DNA from 4 places in the Paenibacillus sp. 203 genome. Region 2 is predicted to be linked to each of the others. Evidence: riboswitches for the same ligand, from Rfam matches in the RefSeq annotation. Region 2 holds a riboswitch; each other region holds the start of a gene.
The links. Region 2 has a riboswitch for thiamine pyrophosphate ahead of thiC (phosphomethylpyrimidine synthase ThiC). Riboswitches for the same ligand answer to the same signal wherever they lie in the genome.

Region 1 (4,732 bases), on a different contig from region 2:
GCGGAGAAGCCTATAACCAGTTTATTGATACTTTTATCAGCAAAACGTTAGCGCAATTCCCAAAGGCGCTTTTACATTGGGAAGACGTGGGTAGCGTAAATGCACGCCATATTATAGGAAAATACGGTCAAAGTATACTCACCTTCAACGATGATATACAAGGTACAGGAGCGGTGACCTTGGCTGCGATTCTTTCGGCGGTGGGTGTCACCAAGACTCCGCTGCTTGAACAAAAAATACTTGTTTTCGGCCCAGGGGCAGCAGGAATCGGTAATGCTGATCAAATTCGGGGTGCTATGATCGAGGACGGCCTTTCCGCAGAAGATTCATTCAAGTCCTTTTGGGCCTTTGATTATCGCGGGCTGTTAATGGAAGATATGGAAGACGTATTAGAGTATCAGAAACCGTATGTGCGCAATAAGGATGAAGTCAGTTCATGGACCCGGTCGGGTGACGGCAAAATACCACTGCTGGAGGTCATCCGTCAGGTGAAGCCTACGATATTGATTGGAACTTCCGGTGTAGCAGGTGCCTTTTCTGAAGAGATCATCAAGGAGATGGCGAAACATGTAGAACGCCCGATCATTATGCCCATGTCCAATCCTACAAACCTTGCAGAAGCAGTACCCGAGGATTTGATCCGATGGACCGATGGCAAAGCACTGATTGCAACCGGAAGTCCTTTTGAGCCCGTCACCTATAACGGTACGAAATTTGAGATTGGACAGGCGAACAATGCCTTTGTTTTTCCGGGACTGGGTCTGGGTGCGATTGTGGTTAAAGCCAAAAGGATTACCCCTGCGATGTTTACAGCGGCAGCAGTTGCTGTTGCCAATGGTGTAGATTCGAATACGCCTGGCGGTGCACTACTCCCTCATATCCGAAAATTACGCGAAGTTTCGTACGCTGTTGCGATTGCGGTTGCAAAAGCCGCGATACAGGATCAGGTAGCTCAGGCGCACATTTCAGATGTGGAACAAGCTATACGAGATGCAATGTGGAAACCGGAATATGCCAAGGTCAAAGCTGTGGAAAATGTAATTCATCACCCTCACTAAGCCCAAAACACCTAACTAGAGGAAATTTCATATTTTGCACACTATGTTTGACATAGCGTATGAACGTATGTACAGTAATAGTCAAAAGAATAGAAGTCCACTAGGGGAGCCGCTATGGCTGAGACAAGAACGTATCTTGGACCCTTTGAACCTGATCTAGTTCGTACTAGCGTAGGAAAGTGGAGCCTTCGTATATAAGGTTTCAAACGTTTTTTTGCGTATTGGGCCTATTGTTGAAGCCGCTCCCATTTTTCCGGGGCGGCTTTTTAGCGTTGTTCCGGAATTATATTCTTACAGGACTTCTTGCTCTTCAATTTGATGGAGGTGGGGAAATTGAGTTTTACACAAGAACTCCGTCGGCAGGCGGACGGCATTTTTCAAGCGATTTTTGAGCACCCCTTTGTGAGAGGTATTGCTGAAGGAAGTTTGACAAGGGGACAGCTGATTCACTATGTAAAACAGGACTTTGAATATTTGAACGCCTACATGCGGATATACGGCATCGCAATCTCCAAATGCACCAATCGGGAGGATATGGCTGTATTTAATGAACAAATCTCTTTTATTCTCCACAGCGAGGTTCATCCGCATCAAAATTTCTGTGCTGTCGCAGGGGTGACCTATGAAGAGTTGCAGGGATATCCGCTCGCTCCGTCGGCTCATCACTATATCCGTCACATGCTGACGGTTGCGCATGAGGGTAGCCTGGGCGAGATCTTGGCTGTGCTGCTGCCATGTATGTGGACGTATGCCGAGATTGGCCGCAGGCTGCTGGATGAAGTAAAGCCGGATGAGTCTCATCCGTTCTATGAATGGATTGGCTTCTATGGAGACCAGCTTGATGATACAACACTCAAGTTCCGAGAACGTGTAGATGCTTGGGCGGAAGACGCAACGGCTGCTGAGCGGGAGCGGATGATTGAGCATTTTATACTGAGCTGCCAGCTGGAATATAAGTTCTGGGATATGGCTTATAAGCAGGAAGAATGGCCGGTCCAAATGCAGGCAGCGATCTTGGAATAGTCAGCCTGGCGATTCGATGCGTGAAGTACGGTTAATGCCCTGTTGAACCACCAACTATAGAGAGGATAATCATTATGAGTACATGGGAAAAAAGTTATTCGGATCTCCTGACGAAGGTACAAAACAGCAAACCCCTCGTTCACAATATGACCAATGTGGTAGTCACCAACTTTACGGCCAACGGTCTGTATGCATTGGGCGCCTCCCCGGTGATGGCCTATGCACCCGAGGAAGTAGCAGATATGGCAAAAATAGCAGGCGCCGTCGTGTTAAACATCGGTACACTGAACCGCGAACTGGTGGATGCCATGATCATTGCTGGACAATCGGCGAATGCACACGGTGTTCCGGTGCTGCTAGATCCGGTCGGTGCGGGAGCAACGAGCTTTAGAACTGAATCGGCACTGCGAATCCTGAGTGAAGTCAAAATCTCATTGGTGCGGGGCAATGCAGCCGAAGTCGCACATCTTGTTGGAGAAGCGCGTGACATTAAAGGCGTAGATGCCGGTGACAGTGCTGACAGCGGCCATGTCGATCTGGCAATTCGGGCTGCTCGAATGCTCAATACGATGGTTGTCATTACTGGAAAAGAGGACGTCATCACCGATGGGGCCGAAGCACGAATGATTAGCGGCGGAGACGCGCTCCTCACGAAGGTAACCGGAGCAGGCTGTCTGCTGACCTCTGTGTTAGGTGCCTTTGCAGCTGTTGAACCTAACCTGCTGCTCGCAGGTACAGCAGGTTTGGCATTTTACGGTGCAGCAGCTTCTCGAGCCGCAACACGTACCGCAGAGCTGGGGCCCGGCAGCTTCCAGATTGCCTTTCTCGACGAGCTGGCCAAACTGCACACAGGTTCACTAGAAGGGCATGTCTCGATCCATGAAGCCGGAACAACAGCAGCAGGTGGTGCGCGATGACAGACGTTCGTGTACCCAGAGCGCTGACGATTGCTGGTTCGGACAGTGGCGGCGGGGCCGGAATTCAAGCTGATCTCAAAACCTTTCAAGAACTTGGCGTGTACGGCATGTCGGCTATTACGGCCATTACCGTACAGAATACCTTAGGGGTCCACGGCGTATATCCGCTACCAGAGGAAGCAACAGCGGAACAGATCGAAGCCGTAGGATTAGACCTTGGAGTGGATGCCCTGAAGACTGGCATGCTGTTTAATGCCGGCATCATCCGTCTTGTGAGCGAGCAGATCCGAAAGTTCGGCTGGAAAAAGGTCGTCGTCGATCCCGTGATGATTGCCAAGGGAGGCGCTGAACTGCTGCAGCTGGAAGCGGTGCAGGCTTTGAAGGACGACCTGCTCCCCTTGGCCCTGGTCGTTACACCGAATATCCCGGAGGCGGAAGCCCTGACAGGGATCAGTATCCATACGATGGAGGATCGCCGCGAGGCTGCGAGACATATTAGCAGTATGGGACCAAAATTCGTTGTGATTAAGGGTGGCCACGCTGACGAGAGCGAGATCAGCGGACAGATTGTTGACCTGCTTTTTGACGGAACCGCCTTTATAGAGCTGAGCGGCAAGCGAGTACGGACTGTCCATACACACGGAACAGGGTGCACTTTCTCGGCAGCGATTACCGCGGAATTAGGGAAAGGGATGTCTGTACCGGAGGCTATCTCGAATGGTAAAGCCTTCATCCAGGCGGCGATTGAGGATACGTTGTCTCTGGGACAGGGACACGGCCCAACCAATCATTGGGCCTACCGACGTCGTCAGGAGATGCTTTTATGAGCGGTAGAATATTGTCAGAGGTGGTGCGCCGCCATCTACAGATATACCTAGTGCTTGGAAGCGTGAATTGCCTCGCGGAACCAGGCTGGGTCGTGCAGGAGGCTCTGGCTGGCGGGGCAACTATGGTTCAGTTCCGGGAAAAGGGTCTCGGCGCGTTAACGGGCGTTCCTATGTTCGAACTTGCGCGCCAGCTACAGGAACTGTGCCGTCACGCTGGTGTCCCCTTCATCATCAATGACGATGTGGAGTTGGCTCTTGAACTCGACGCCGACGGTGTTCACATCGGTCAGGACGATGAATCCGCCGATTCCGTCCGCGAGCGTATCGGAAATCGAATTTTAGGCGTCTCCGCCCATACCATTGAGGAAGCACGTCGAGCCATCCTGCAAGGTGCTGATTATCTCGGCGTTGGGCCCATCTATCCCACCATCTCGAAAGATGATGCCCATGCCGTACAGGGACCGGCAATTTTATATGAGATGCGTAAAGCGGGAATTGATGTGCCGATTGTTGGGATCGGAGGTATTACAGTGGACCGTGTTGAGGAAGTCGCACGTGCAGGTGCAGATGGTGTAGCGGTGATTTCAGCCGTGACACAGACAGAGCAGGTTAGAGGTGCGGTCAAGGAATTAAAGAAAAATATGCTCTCATTTCTCAATGATCCGATCTACACGTTTGATATTGATTCAACAGATCATCCAGCTTTTTAGATTGTTCTATTACTTTGGGATGTGTTAAAAATCCATACTTTTTCTGGACCTGGTACAGTTTCTTCCTAGCTCTTTCGACACAAAGTAAAGTCACACTTTGATTCATCAGCATGATCCCTCCTATATGTCATATTTTATAACAAAAAGACGTTTTTTGGATTTTCAAATGATGCGCCTAACAAAAAAAGAACATTCCA
Region 2 (4,732 bases):
CAGACGGGGATTAAAGAGTGGGGTGGACGGCTCCTGAACAGCGGTCTGTAGCTGAGCGTTGCGCTGGGATGTCGAAATCATGTAAGAGCCTCCTTATATAAAATTGATCTTCGTTTCATAGAATATAGGTATAATTCCACTTGAAAATAGTAGTGTAGATCCGTATAGATACCTATTATCGTATGATGGGGATTATCCAAAGTCAACGCCTGAACCGGAAAAGTAAAAATGATGCAAAGAATTGTCGATGTTTGTTCTCGTTCTGTAATATGGTTGTCACAAAAACATCGGTTTACAGTAGCCGCGACTATTCTATATAATTTATGTAACCATGTTTCATAGTGTGAAACGAATATGGATACAAGAGGAGCGGTTCACGATGGAAGACCGTAAATTAACCGTTCGCGCTGTAGAGCGTGCACTTGATATACTGCTGTGTTTTACCGCAAATTCGGATCTTGGCCTGACGGAGATTGCCTCCAAAATTGGTCTACATAAAAGCACGGTTCATCGGCTGCTGACTACGTTGGAGGATCGGGGCTTTGTCGTTCGGAATGCCGAAACGGAAAAATATCGACTTGGCTTCCGCATTTGGGAGCTATCCACGCATTTGTCCCAAAGTGACGAGCCGGCGGTGCTGTTACAACCTGCAATGGAAGGACTACGTGACCGTCTGGGGGAGACGGTCAGCTTGTACTTACGGGACGGCAGTATGCGTATTCGCATACAAGCCGTGCAGAGCAATCAGGCGATCCGCAGGGTCGCGCCTGTAGGTGCGCGTATGCCGCTGGCTGTAGGGGCCTCCAGCAAGGTGCTGGCGGCCTTTATGCCGCCGCAGGAGCTGGAAGCCCTGCTAAGCGGGGATGAATGGCCGCCCTCAGTAGACCCGGAGGTCTATAAAGCCCAGCTGCAGGACATTCGCGAGAAGGGCTATGCGACCAGCTATGAAGAACGGGAGCCAGGGGCTGCTGCTGTGGCAGCGCCAATTGTGAACCGGAAGGGACAGGTCACTGCGGCTTTATCTGTATCCGGCCCGGTCAGTCGACTTGCACCCGAGACGCTACATGACTTTGCTCCGATTTTGATCGAAGCGGCGAAGGAAATGGGGCTTATGCTTCCGTAACAAGAATGAACACAGTTGAAGCAAGCAGAGTGATTTGATAGGGAGTGTCTTCTTGGTAAAAGGGTACCTAGAAGGGTTGCCAAAGCCATAAATTTGAAGTAGTCTGGTAAGGAAGGCGGATGTCTGTTATATCCGCCTCATGTGAATAGAAGTATCACAGTTACTGGGGGAGCCTGTAATGCCGGGCTGAGATGGAATCGTGCAAGATTCCGGACCCTTTGCACCTGATCTGGATCATACCAGCGTAGGGAAGTAATCGGCCATTGAAATGTATACGCGGCTGCTGTCTTCAGTGGCGCATTGGAATGGATATTCCATATGCGCACTGTCTGGACAGCTGCCTCGTTAGATTAGCCGGTTCCCTGGGGAACCGGCTTTTTTGCATAGATCAGCGCCACCCTGGGAATGGTTCCGGATCGGTGTGTCATTTCATCGAAACGGGAGGAATGGACAATGAAACCGACAGAAGCAGAAGGAACAAAAGGAACAGAATTGAAATCAGCAGAAGTAAGATTGGTAGGAACAAAAGAAGTTGAGGTAGAGAAGACAAACGGGGAGCAAGCCAGTGGGGTAACGCCCTTTCCAGGAAGCCGTAAGGTATATATTCAAGGCTCGCGGCCGGACATTGCCGTGCCAGAGCGCGAAATTGCTCTTCATCCTACACATACGCCGCAGGGCACGGAGCATCATGAGCCATTGCGTGTATATGATACAAGCGGTCCCATGACCGACAAAGCCTATCAGGTCGATATCCGTCAGGGCCTGCCTCCATTACGGCGAGCTTGGGCACTGGAACGGGGCGATGTGGAGGCTTACGAGGGACGCGCCGTCAAGCCGGAGGATAATGGACTGAAACCTGGCTCCAAACGGGAGACAGTGGAATTTCCCGGCGTGACCAATCGTCCGCTTCGTGCTTCGCAAGGGCGTACAGTGACGCAAATGCATTATGCGCGGCAAGGGATCATTACGCCCGAAATGGAATTTGCGGCGATCCGCGAAGGGGTCGAGCCTGAGTTTGTACGGCAGGAATTGGCGGCTGGACGAGCCATTTTGCCTTCGAATATCAATCACCCGGAAAGTGAGCCAATGGTCATTGGGCGTCATTTTCACGTGAAGATCAATGCGAACATTGGTAATTCTGCGGTTACCTCCTCCATCGAGGAGGAAGTGGAGAAAATGACTTGGGCGGTGCGTTGGGGCTCGGATACGGTTATGGACCTGTCCACAGGCCGTAATATCCATACAACACGTGAATGGATCATTCGGAATTCTCCTGTACCGATTGGGACTGTGCCGCTGTATCAGGCACTTGAAAAGGTGAACGGTGAAGCAGAAGCGCTGACGTGGGAGTTGTATCGCGATACGCTGATTGAGCAGGCGGAGCAGGGAGTGGACTATTTTACAATTCATGCGGGTGTATTGCTGCGGTATATTCCGATGACGGCGAATAGAATGACGGGAATTGTATCCCGAGGCGGGTCAATCATGGCAGCCTGGTGCCTTGCGCACCATCAGGAGAATTTTTTGTATACACATTTTGAAGAAATTTGCGAAATTATGAAAGCCTATGATGTGGCCTTTTCTCTCGGAGATGGTCTACGTCCAGGTAGTATCTATGATGCGAATGATGAAGCACAGTTTGCAGAGCTGGAAACGTTGGGCGAGCTAACGCAAATCGCATGGAAGCATGATGTTCAGGTCATGATTGAAGGGCCGGGACATGTCCCTATGCATAAAATCAAAGAGAATGTGGATTTACAAATGGAGATTTGTAAGGAAGCTCCTTTCTATACCTTGGGACCGCTCACGACGGATATTGCCCCCGGATATGATCATATTACCTCAGCCATCGGGGCGGCGATGATCGGTTGGTTCGGGACGTCCATGCTGTGCTATGTTACGCCTAAGGAGCATTTGGGTCTGCCCAATAAGGATGATGTCCGCGAGGGTGTCATTACCTACAAAATTGCGGCACATGCTGCCGATCTGGCGAAGGGGCATCCACGAGCGCAGCAGCGGGATGATGCTTTGTCCAAGGCGCGCTTTGAGTTCCGCTGGCGGGATCAGTTCAATCTGTCGCTTGATCCCGAGCGTGCCTTGTCCTACCATGATGAAACGCTACCGGCAGAGGGCGCCAAGGAAGCACATTTTTGCTCGATGTGCGGCCCTAAATTTTGTAGTATGCGTATCACTCAGGACATTCGCGCCTATGCAGCGGATAAGGGGCTGAACACCCAAGAAGCAGTAGCTGTCGGGATGCGTGAGAAGGCAGAGCAGTATCGGGATGGCGGTCAGTAAAACGAACGTGGAGTTTAGGAACGTATGAATTAAAAAAGCCGTGGTTCTCTACAGTCAATGTAGGAAACTACGGCTTTTTAGCTTCTTATGTAAAGTGGGATCATTCAACCGGATAAACGGCGCCTTATTTTTTACCCATTTTTTCATTCAAAATGTCCTGAAAGCTGAGCTTCTTCTCCGAGCTATCTTCTTTCTTCTGCATACTCACCGCGTTGGCACGTTGGTATTGGTGGTGAAAGGGCATCAGGGTGTGGACGGTTAAGTTCATTGTATTCATGTAGGTCATTCCTCCAATTCCATATTGTCAAATTCAGATTGAGTTGCTTAGGACGTCTGTATAGGACTATTTGTATGTACTTGATGTCGTAATACCGTGTAGGTTGCTTGGTAATGTTTCAATCATTATACCCACATTTTCTCAAAGTAAAACGCTTTTGACATAAAACAGGAAGATGGTCATATGTGTCCAAAATTTGGATTAGGAGGATGGTCATTTTAGGGGAAAATGTGCCTAGGTCTAAAACAAGGGCTAGAGGCCCGTTTTCTTAGTTTAGTAGTCGGGATTGTGTTTTTTTGTCGAATAACCTTGTAAAAGGAGGATTTTGCGGAATCCTCAAGTCAGGATTGAGGCAGTCTGGTGGCGAATTAAAGTGTCAAAGTTGTATTGACTTTATGTTTGGTAGTAGATACCATGAACTGGTTGTCAGCGTATTTTGGCAACAAGAGTCAGCCAATCCATCTGGCGATTCATCCTTTGAAATGTTAGAGAGAGGATTAGAGCATATATGAAAAAAAGTATTGCAGACATCGCATTTATTATTCTGGGAGCGTTTTTTTTCGCGCTAGCTGTTAATCTGTTTGTGATCCCGAATGAATTTGGCGAGGGGGGCGTTACAGGGGTCACGATCATCCTGTACTACCTGTTTCAGTGGTCTCCCTCGATCGTCAATCTGGTGATTAATGGCTTGCTGCTGATTGTCGGATATAAATTTTTGGACAAGAGAACGACCTTGTACACTATAATTGCGGTCGCTTTTAACTCGCTGTTTTTACATTTAACGGTCAACTGGCGGATTGATTCGCATGAACCGACGATTAATGCTGTATTTGCCGGAGTTTTGGTGGGGGTCGGCATTGGCTTAATCGTACGGGTAGGTGGCACAACGGCAGGAACGGTCATTTTAGCCCGGATCGCCAACAAGTATCTGGATTGGAATATCAGCTATGGCTTGCTGTTTTTTGATTTGATTGTCGCATTCTCTTCCTATTTTATTATTGGTCCGGAAAAATTGATGCTAACTATCGTTATTT
Region 3 (4,732 bases), on a different contig from region 2:
CTCCACCACTACGGTTTTCACCTTTACATCAAGCTCATGTAGCAATTGATTCACATGAGTGATTCGATTAGAAAAGGTCATGCTCTGGCCGTTAATCGTCAGCTTCATAAGCTTTTCTCCTTGAGGAGCTCCGAAGAAAAACTACTTATCCCAAGTTCTGCTGCACCAGCTCCATTAAGCATAGCTGCCATCGCACGCCCGGTAGCATCACTCAGCAGGACACCGTTGCGATAATGCCCAACCGCAGCAAATACGCCCTCGACCCCAGGAACAGTACCTATAAAAGGATGGCCTGATGCAGCCTGCGGACGTAAGCCCGCCCAAGCGCGTATAAAAGAAGCTTCACGGACGCACGGCAGCCAGGCAGAGGCACGTGCCAGCAACCCCTCCAAGCCTCCTACGGTCACTTCTTCGTCATATTGATGCGGAAGGCTCGTTGCCCCAATCCAAAGCTCGTTATTCTGTTTAGGCACGAGGTAAATATCATCAGCATAAATGGTGTATTCTAATGGGTGATCCTTCAAGGAGACCGCTACCGCTTCGCCCTTGACCGAATAAAGTGGATATTCAAATCCAACCTGCGCCAGTAATTTCATGCTATCCAAGCCTCCAGCAATAATGACCTGATCGCAGGAAAAAAAGCCGCTATCTGTTCGGACACCGCAAACTCGACCATCCTGTATGACCAGTTGCTCTGCCCGTGTACCAGACCATACCGTTGCTCCCAGCACCGCAGCAGCACCTGCATAAGCACGACAAAGCTGGACAGGAGCCACTTGTGTCTCCTTTGAACGATATATTGCTCCGATCGCTTGTTCATCCAAACCTGGAATTCGTCGGGCCAATTCCCTCGCATCCCACCAGATAGGACAATCATCCTCTCGCGTTTTAGCAGCTTTCCAGCGTTTTTGGCCTTCAGTTTCCGTACGGAAAGGGGTCACAAATCCTTCTGTACGGAATTCCACCGAAATACCCGACAAACGCTCCAGATCACAAACAAGCTCAGGGAATGCATCTCGACTTCTGCGAGCAAATCGTGCCAGCTCAGAGTCGGTGAACTCTTCACTTTCCGCTGCCAGCATTCCAACCGCTGCTCCTGAGGCTCCCTCACCCGGGATCAATCGTTCCAGCATGATCGTACTTCTTCCCTCCTTGGCCACATGATAAGCAATGGAACTGCCGATGACACCTCCACCTATGACCAAGCATTCAGCATGTCCTATCGCTCTTGCCTCTGTGTGTATCTTTAGCATTTGTTCCGTGTCTCCTCTCCATAAACCATTCTGCTTTCAGCTTGCCTCTACTCTCGTTTTCTCGCTACAAGCTGTGAACTACAAGATCTGCCATTCGCCTATATTCCATCGCAGCTGCAACGGGCGACTCAGCCTCCCATATACCAGACATCACCGCAATTCCGCTTGCTCCGGCCATATAAAGCTCCGGGATATGGTGCGGTTGTATGCCGCCCAGCGCGATCACCGGAATGTTCGACAGCCTGCAAATATGTTCAAGCTGAGCTAAACCCCGCGGTACAATACCGGGCTTACAATGGGTCTCATATACGTGACCATAAAGTACATAGTCTGCTCCTGCCTGCTCGGCAGTCTGCGCCTCCTCCAAGGAATGCACAGACACTCCACAGCGTGTACTCTTTGAAAGTAGGCTTTTCACATCCACAACAGGTAATCCATTAGCTGGTAGCTGGACGGTTCCAACCAAAGTAAGTAAAGCTACATCCACACGATCATTTACTACAATTTGTTGCAAAGGAACTTCCTGCTCCACCATGCTGCGAGTCAAAGAAAGCAATGCAGAGGCACCATTCTGTTTTAAACGTGCGTGTACATAATGAACATACGGACAAATCATAGCAGCCACTCGGGCGGCTTGTGCAAAAGTGCCCTTTTCCATCGAAATTGCGTGTAATTCGATTTTGTCTTCACCTCACATTGGATTAAAGGATCTAAGCTTAGCAGCCACGTCTACCAGCAGTAATGAAAGGGGATTGTATGTGAATCCGTCTACGGAAGCTCGAACAACTTAAAATGAACGAAACGCAAAAAAACCACTTCCCCAAGGAAGTGGTTTAACGAACGTCCAATAATCGAACGGACCATGATATCCGTATACGTGTATCGTCCCACGCACAAACAAAATAAAGATGGTGTTGCCTTGTTTGTACGGCGCTCACTTCCCTACGCTGGCATAACCCAGATCAGGTGCAAAGGGTCCGAAATCCATTTATTCCGTCTCAGCCGCATGGGCGGCTCCCCTAGTGTGACTATTTTATTGTATAAGCTAAAGATAGCTTAGCATATTTTCCTAATTCTGCAAACCCCACTTCGTGTGAAATATGCAGAACTGGATTTAACTGATTTTAGTTAACTTTACTTGACCACTCTTCCACATTCCACGTTTTGGTTACCCAATCCTCGTAAAAGTCCGGTTCGTGAGATACAAGCAATACCGTCCCTTTGTATTCCTTCAAGGCACGTTTCAGCTCATCCTTTGCTTTAACATCCAAGTGGTTGGTAGGCTCATCGAACAATACCCAGTTGCTTTCACGCATTAACAGTTTGCAAAGACGGACTTTAGCCTGTTCTCCACCACTAAGCGCAGATAGCGGACGTGTGATATGCTCATTTTTCAAACCGCAGCGCGCCAAATGCGCTCGTACTTCATGCTGGTTCAAATGCGGAAATTCATTCCACACATCGTCAATCGGTGTAATTTTCTCCGCCTTTACTTCCTGCTCAAAATAAGCGGGCTGCAAAAAATCACCTTGATAGGTTTTTCCACTGATTGGCGGAATTTTTCCCAATATGGTTTTGAGCAATGTCGATTTACCGACACCGTTGTAGCCAACAATTGCAATTTTTTCGCCACGTTCAATCGTCATGGACATTTTAGGCAAAAGGGCATGTGTATAACCAATCTCAAAATCAATACCCTCAAATACCGTCTTTCCGCTTGCACGTGCCTCTTTGAACTGAAAGGTTGGTTTTGCGGCTTCTTCAGGCTTATCAATACGTTCGATCCGATCAAGCTGCTTTTCACGGCTCTTTGCTCGGCCTGAGGTAGAAGCACGCGCTTTATTGCGCTGAATAAAATCTTCCTGTTTCTTTATAAAGTCCTGTTGCTTCTCATAAGCATCAATATGCTGAGCTTTGTTCAGATCCGCCATTTCAAGAAACTTTTCATAGTTAGCTGAATAACGGGTCATCTTGGCAAATTCAAGATGGTAAATAACATTAACGACCTGGTTCATAAACTCAGTATCATGTGAAATAAGGATAAAAGCATAGGGATAATCCTTCAAATAGCGCGTAAGCCATTCAATATGCTCTACATCCAAGTAGTTGGTAGGCTCATCCAGCAGCAGGACATTCGGCTTTTCCAACAGCAATTTAGCAAGAAGCACCTTTGTCCGTTGCCCGCCGCTAAGTGCAGATACATCCCGATCCAGTCCTATGGCCGACAGACCTAGTCCATTCGCCATTTCTTCAACCTTCACATCAATGAGGTAAAAATCGCCCATATCCAGTTGCTCCTGAATTTCACCCATCTGTTCCAGCAACACTTCCAACTCTTCAGGAGAAGCATCCCCCATTTTGTCAGTAATCTGCATCATTTCCTTTTCCAATTCCAACAAAGGAAGAAAAGCGTCTTTTAATACATCACGTACCGTTTTGCCCGGTGTCAGCTTGGTGTGCTGATCCAGATAACCGTAACGTACACGTGGAGTCCATTCCACTTTACCCTCATCCTTAAGCAATTTTCCAGTGAGAATGTTCATGAGTGTCGATTTACCAACACCGTTAGCTCCTACCAAACCTACACGTTCCCCCGCAAGCAATCGAAAGGAAACATTTTTAAATAATGCGCGGTCCCCAAAGTTGTGGGATACATTTTCTACAGTCAATAAACTCATAAGCTGTTTTTGGCTCCTTATTGTCATCGGCGCTGCCGACTGTTCTTATTTCATATGCATTTCGTTTCTTTCAAAGCTTTATTGTAGCACATTCTACAACCATATCGGAATATTGAAAACAGTGAATTTTAAGGTTTTTTGGTATGGATCTGCCTAAAAAAACAAAAACCACCCATGAGGGTGATTATTTTAAGCCATTATAACATTTGTACTCAAAGTATCCCGCAGCTGCTGCAGATTTTTCATCCGTAAAACGTTCACTCGCTTTAAAGGGAGCTGGACATGAATCTCTATAAAAATATTTCATTCTAGTATCTGGTTCTATGCCACCGATAATGTCTTGCTTTCTGACGACTCTCCCACCACCAAATCCATAGTTATTGTAATACCTGTCTCCGACCGGAATGCCTTGGATAAACGCGATCAGACCCACATCATCTATCGTGTTGTACCACTCCTCTTGCGGAATGATCGGTAGTGTGAATGTATAGGATATGCCGTTACGTGCAGCTTTTTCGTTATGGACATTAATAATTCGCGCCAGGTCCTCTTGAACGCTGCCAACAATAGTGGAACGACGTATTTGCTCAAAAGTTTCTGAATTATTCAGTAAAGATATAGGAGTCTGATCCTGAAGTTCCTTTTGAAAGCCCTCCACCCACCTGTGATTCCGCGCATCGTATGCGTGCACATAATTATCCAAGCTGAACCCCACACTGTTGCCTACTGAATCAACAATAGCATATGGCTTTTTTTCGCTCCATTTGTGGGCAATAGCAGCTTGTCCACGCTCGTCTGTAT
Region 4 (4,732 bases), on a different contig from region 2:
TCCACTCGCGGTTTTTCTTTTCCAGGCTCAGGTCAATAATACCCAGCTCCTTGCCCCATGAGGAAGCTTCCACGGCCGGTACGCCGTTAATGGTTCCTTTATCTAGATCTACACCCTTCATTTCTTTAAAATCAGGACCAGGGAAAGATTTATGAGCATGCCCAAACAGAATAGCGTTAATTCCGTCCACCTGGCTTAAATATTTAACGGCATTCTCCATCATTGGCGTTTGCGGCACATCCTCATAACCTGTGTGCGCAAGCACGACAATAATGTCAGCACCTTCCGTCTTCATTTGAGGAATAAACTTTTTCGCCGTTTCCACAATATCCTTTGTAACGACTTTATCCTTCAAATTGGCTTCATCCCACTGCATAATTTGAGGTGTGACCAAGCCGATGACACCCACTCTGAGCGTATGCTCTTCACCTTTCTCATCCGTTACCGTTTTATCAAGAATTTGATAAGGGGTAAAATAATTTTTAGTAGCTTGCCCCCCCTTATCAACATAAACATTCGCATTTACGTAAGGGAAATCGGCTCCCTTGAGCGATTTTTCCAGAAAATCGAGACCATAGTTGAATTCGTGGTTGCCCACTGTCGCCGCATCATAGCCCATCAAGTTCATCATCTTGTAGACTGGATGGACACCGCCTTCTTTTTCATAGGTTTTGTTTCTGGCCATATAATCGCCTAATGGATTGCCCTGTAACAAATCACCGTTATCGAACAGCATGCTGTTTCTTGTTTCACTACGCGCCTGTTGGATCAAACTGGCTGTGCTAATCAGGCCATATTCGTTGGTTTCTTTGTCCGAATAGTAATCGTAGTTCATCAGGGATGCATGAATATCCGTTGTTTCCATGATCCGCAAATTCACTGTAGCGCTATCGCGAGAATTGCTAGCTGCCCAGGTTGGAGCGGCTGAAAACACCAGCATGCTACAAGCTACAACGGTTGCTGTAAACCCTTTAAACCAATTTTTACGAAATAACAAAATATACCCCTCCTCATTAAGGTGTATGCCTCATATACATACTTTTGCACATATATGTAAGCCTTGAACCCACCATTTCTATTTTAATCCAACGCCAGACAAAAGAGTAGTCATTCACTTAAATTATTTATGAAAAAATAATTAATTCTCTCAAAAATAAAAAACCAGCAAACCTCCTAAAAAACTCGGAGATTCACTGGTTTATCCATTTATATTCTCATTATTTATTCCACACTTGGCGCTCCGTTTGCTGACCCACATACTCAATGCGAGTCGGATTCACGTCCAGAATGACATAATCGGGATCATCCGGTCCGGAAAACCATTCCTTCAAGGAATCGTTCCACACTTGTTTGCGTAGCCCCTCATCAGCTGTAATCTGGACAGTAGCCTCCACTTCTACGACTTCCTTTGTACCGCCAACTTCATAACCCAGCAGCAGATAAGCATTCGGATTATCCTTTAGCTCATCCACTTTATGCGTTTTGCGATCTGTCGCCAGATGAATGTTCATTCCATCGTTAAAAAGGGCCATATAGCGTACTTTCGGTTTGCCACCCTCTACCGTACCTAACGAGCAAAATTTGTTGTTATCCAAAGCCTTCACAATGGCTTGTTCTAGTTGGCTACGATCCAATGTTTCCGTTTTACCCACAGTACAACAACTCCTTTTCACGAATTAGAATTCTTTACGGCCATGCCATTGGGCACCAGCCCATCTGAACCTACCTGCGCAGCTGTTCTGAAAATAACATGACCCGATCAGATCGGATTGATGCATGCTCATTTTCAGATCAAAGCTCACAGTAAAAGTGTACCCTGTCGTTCGGCAAATGAACCGTCATCTCTTCCTCCATGCTGGACAGACCCGCATTCAAGGCATATAATCGTCGTAGTAAACCCGAATAAATGAACCCATTAAACCATACAATGCCAGGGGTGCTGGAATCGGCCGGCTGAGAGTGTGTCCCAAGACACTGACCCTTACAACCTGATCTGGGTAATGCCAGCGTAGGAATGCTTAAGCAAGATGTGCCTTTTTACATAGGACCATCCCTTACTTTGGTATATACAAGCGCAAGCGTCCCGGAAACTCGGGGCGCTTTTTTTGTTGAAGATTAAGTTGTTGGAAAGATCGCGTCCGGCAGATGTTATTTTTATGAAAATGGGGAACATAAGCTGTCTGATTGGATGGATAACGGGTAATTAAAGGAGAGAACACAACGATGAAGCGCATGAAAATATTAAGCCTGGGACTGATCAGTCTGTGGCTCATGGCCCTGACCCTGACCGCTTGCGGTGGAAGTCCCTCCACATCCCAAGAAGCGGCTCCCGCTACCAACACTCAAACGTCTACTCCGGCAAAGGAGCTCAAAGATGTTAAAGTCGTGCTCGACTGGACACCCAATACGAATCATACGGGACTCTATGTTGCCAAGGACAAAGGATTTTACGAAAAAGCAGGTCTGAATGTCCAAATTATTCAACCTGGTTCAGGCGGAGCCGATCAAATGGTTGCCTCTAATGCTGCACCTTTTGGTATCAGCTACCAAGAAGGCGTCACACAGGCTCGTACGCAAGGCGTGCCGCTTGTATCCATCGCTGCGGTGATTCAGCATAATACCTCAGGCTTCGCAGCCCCGGTAGATCGCGGAATTAAGAGCCCGAAAGATTTTGAAGGTAAAAAATACGGCGGTTGGGGCTCTCCCGTAGAAGAAGCGGTCATGAAATCCATCATGGATTCAGACAAAGGCGATGTGAGCAAAGTGAAGATCGTCAACATGGGCAATGCAGACTATTTTACAGCCGTGAAGCGGGATATCGACTTTGCCTGGATTTTCTACGCATGGACCGGAATTGAGGCCCAGCTTCGAGGTGAGCCATTGGATATGCTGTATGTAAAAGATTATTCCAAAAGCCTCGATTACTATACACCTGTAATTGTGAGCAACGAACAGACAATAAAAAATGATCCAGAACTGGTCAAAGCGTTCATGGACGCTACCGCACAAGGCTATGAATACACTATCGCCCATCCAGAAGAAGCCGCGGACATCTTAAGCAAAGCTGTACCGGAGCTGGATAAAAAACTGGTACTTGCCAGCCAAAAATGGCTAAGCCCGCGTTATCAGGACGATGCCGCGCAATGGGGTGTGCAAAAAGCGGAGGTATGGCAAAACTATTCGGACTGGATGTACGAACGCAAGCTGCTCAGCAAGCCTTTGGAAGTGGATAAAGCCTTCACAAACGACTTCTTGCCCAAGCGCTGATCATTTGTTAAAACGCTAAATAAGACTGAACTAGAGAAGTGAACGAAGTGCCACTACGCAGCCGGATGGTGCTTCCCATCGCTGTTGTACCTAGATTTCTTTTATGAATATCCAGAGGTTGAAATCTGGGTACAATGGCGAACGCTAACGCTTGTACAGCACCATTCCGCCCACTTCGTTCTTTTGCTTGTTTTGCTTTTATAAAAATGCTACAACCTAGCTTTAAAAATAAGGTGCTTTTTAAGGCGGTTGGCAGCGTAGCGGTTCATTTGAATCTGGAGAAGCGCAGCGATCGTAAGATCAAATGAAACGCGAAGCGGTCTCCCCGCCTTAAACCACCCTATTTTCTCAAAACAACTCCACAATAAAGGACAGGTGAATTTTCATGGCTAACACACTGCTCAGTATTCAAGTAATCCCTAAAACTCCTAATAACGAGGACTCTTACCCGTATGTAGATAAGGCGATTGAGGTCATTCAGCGCTCCGGCGTCAAGTATCAGGTGAACCCATTGGATACGACCATGGAGGGCGAGCTCGACGAGTTGCTGAAAGTGGTTAAAGAAATGCACGAGGCTTTGACGGAAGCGGGTAGTCCCAGCGTCATTTCACAGATCAAAATCGCACATAACCCACAAGGCATCAGCATGAACAAGCTGACCGAGAAATATCGCCCATGAATCCGAAAGGCAAGAACGCGTCCTGGTGGAAAAGCGTATGGCCGCCCCTTGTGGCGGTCCTCTTCTTTTTAGCGGCTTGGCAAGGAGCGGTTTCCTATTTACATATTGAATCCTGGCTGCTGCCAGCTCCATCCCTAATCGTACAAGAGGGCATGGCGCAATCGGCGTTGCTTGGCACCCATACATGGGCTACAATTCGTCTGACACTTGCGGGATTCGCTATAGGGACAGCTACGGGACTGCTGATCGCCATCGTTCTTCATACGATTCCTTTTCTCAAATCTGCTCTATACCCGCTCTTGATCCTTAGCCAAAACATTCCGATTATCGCCCTCGGTCCGTTGCTCATGGTATGGTTTGGTTTTGGCGTGCTGCCCAAGCTTATGGTCATTACTTTAGTATGCTTTTTTCCCGTGGCTGTAGCGGCCATGGACGGGCTGACTCGAACAGACCGTACGATGATGAACTATATGCGGATGTCGGGTGCAAGCCGCATGTCTATTTTTATGAAGCTGGAGCTGCCACATTCCCTGCCGCAAGTCTTTTCTGGCGTTAAAATTGCTGCTACCTATAGTGTGATGGGCGCGATCATTGCCGAATGGATCGGAGCTAGTGAAGGAATTGGATATTATATGCTGCTGCAAAAATCGGCCTATCGCACGGACCTCATTTTTGCAGCCATCGGCATTATTGTCGCACTCAGCTTACTCATGTTTGTGGTTATTTTACTACTGGAGAAATGGTTGGTTCGCTGGAAACCCGATCGAGAGTAGCTTCCTCCTTGAA

Region 1: it holds a riboswitch for thiamine pyrophosphate, as region 2 does, so the genes downstream of both, tenA (thiaminase II) here and thiC (phosphomethylpyrimidine synthase ThiC) in region 2, are expected to answer to the same signal.
Region 3: it holds a riboswitch for thiamine pyrophosphate, as region 2 does, so the genes downstream of both, WA407_RS08120 (thiamine phosphate synthase) here and thiC (phosphomethylpyrimidine synthase ThiC) in region 2, are expected to answer to the same signal.
Region 4: it holds a riboswitch for thiamine pyrophosphate, as region 2 does, so the genes downstream of both, WA407_RS17145 (ABC transporter substrate-binding protein) here and thiC (phosphomethylpyrimidine synthase ThiC) in region 2, are expected to answer to the same signal.

What each region holds. Positions count from the first base shown of each region.
Region 1 covers NZ_JAXCHD010000006.1:317,972-322,703, reverse strand. The annotation lists gene WA407_RS16495 (NAD-dependent malic enzyme) at 1-1,058, shown strand, start outside; TPP riboswitch at 1,151-1,253, shown strand; gene tenA (thiaminase II) at 1,392-2,081, shown strand; gene thiM (hydroxyethylthiazole kinase) at 2,156-2,998, shown strand; gene thiD (bifunctional hydroxymethylpyrimidine kinase/phosphomethylpyrimidine kinase) at 2,995-3,825, shown strand; gene thiE (thiamine phosphate synthase) at 3,822-4,535, shown strand; gene WA407_RS16470 (aspartyl-phosphate phosphatase Spo0E family protein) at 4,480-4,647, opposite strand.
Region 2 covers NZ_JAXCHD010000017.1:41,353-46,084, reverse strand. The annotation lists gene WA407_RS24675 (alpha/beta hydrolase) at 1-81, opposite strand, end outside; gene WA407_RS24670 (IclR family transcriptional regulator) at 380-1,123, shown strand; TPP riboswitch at 1,279-1,391, shown strand; gene thiC (phosphomethylpyrimidine synthase ThiC) at 1,577-3,421, shown strand; gene WA407_RS24660 (hypothetical protein) at 3,546-3,698, opposite strand; gene WA407_RS24655 (YitT family protein) at 4,207-4,732, shown strand, end outside.
Region 3 covers NZ_JAXCHD010000003.1:366,704-371,435, reverse strand. The annotation lists gene thiS (sulfur carrier protein ThiS) at 1-108, opposite strand, end outside; gene thiO (glycine oxidase ThiO) at 105-1,253, opposite strand; gene WA407_RS08120 (thiamine phosphate synthase) at 1,318-1,911, opposite strand; TPP riboswitch at 2,176-2,284, opposite strand; gene WA407_RS08115 (ABC-F family ATP-binding cassette domain-containing protein) at 2,378-3,931, opposite strand; gene WA407_RS08110 (hypothetical protein) at 4,116-4,732, opposite strand, start outside.
Region 4 covers NZ_JAXCHD010000007.1:58,494-63,225, reverse strand. The annotation lists gene WA407_RS17155 (bifunctional 2',3'-cyclic-nucleotide 2'-phosphodiesterase/3'-nucleotidase) at 1-997, opposite strand, end outside; gene WA407_RS17150 (pyridoxamine 5'-phosphate oxidase family protein) at 1,218-1,652, opposite strand; TPP riboswitch at 1,923-2,032, shown strand; gene WA407_RS17145 (ABC transporter substrate-binding protein) at 2,224-3,267, shown strand; gene WA407_RS17140 (MTH1187 family thiamine-binding protein) at 3,653-3,946, shown strand; gene WA407_RS17135 (ABC transporter permease) at 3,943-4,719, shown strand.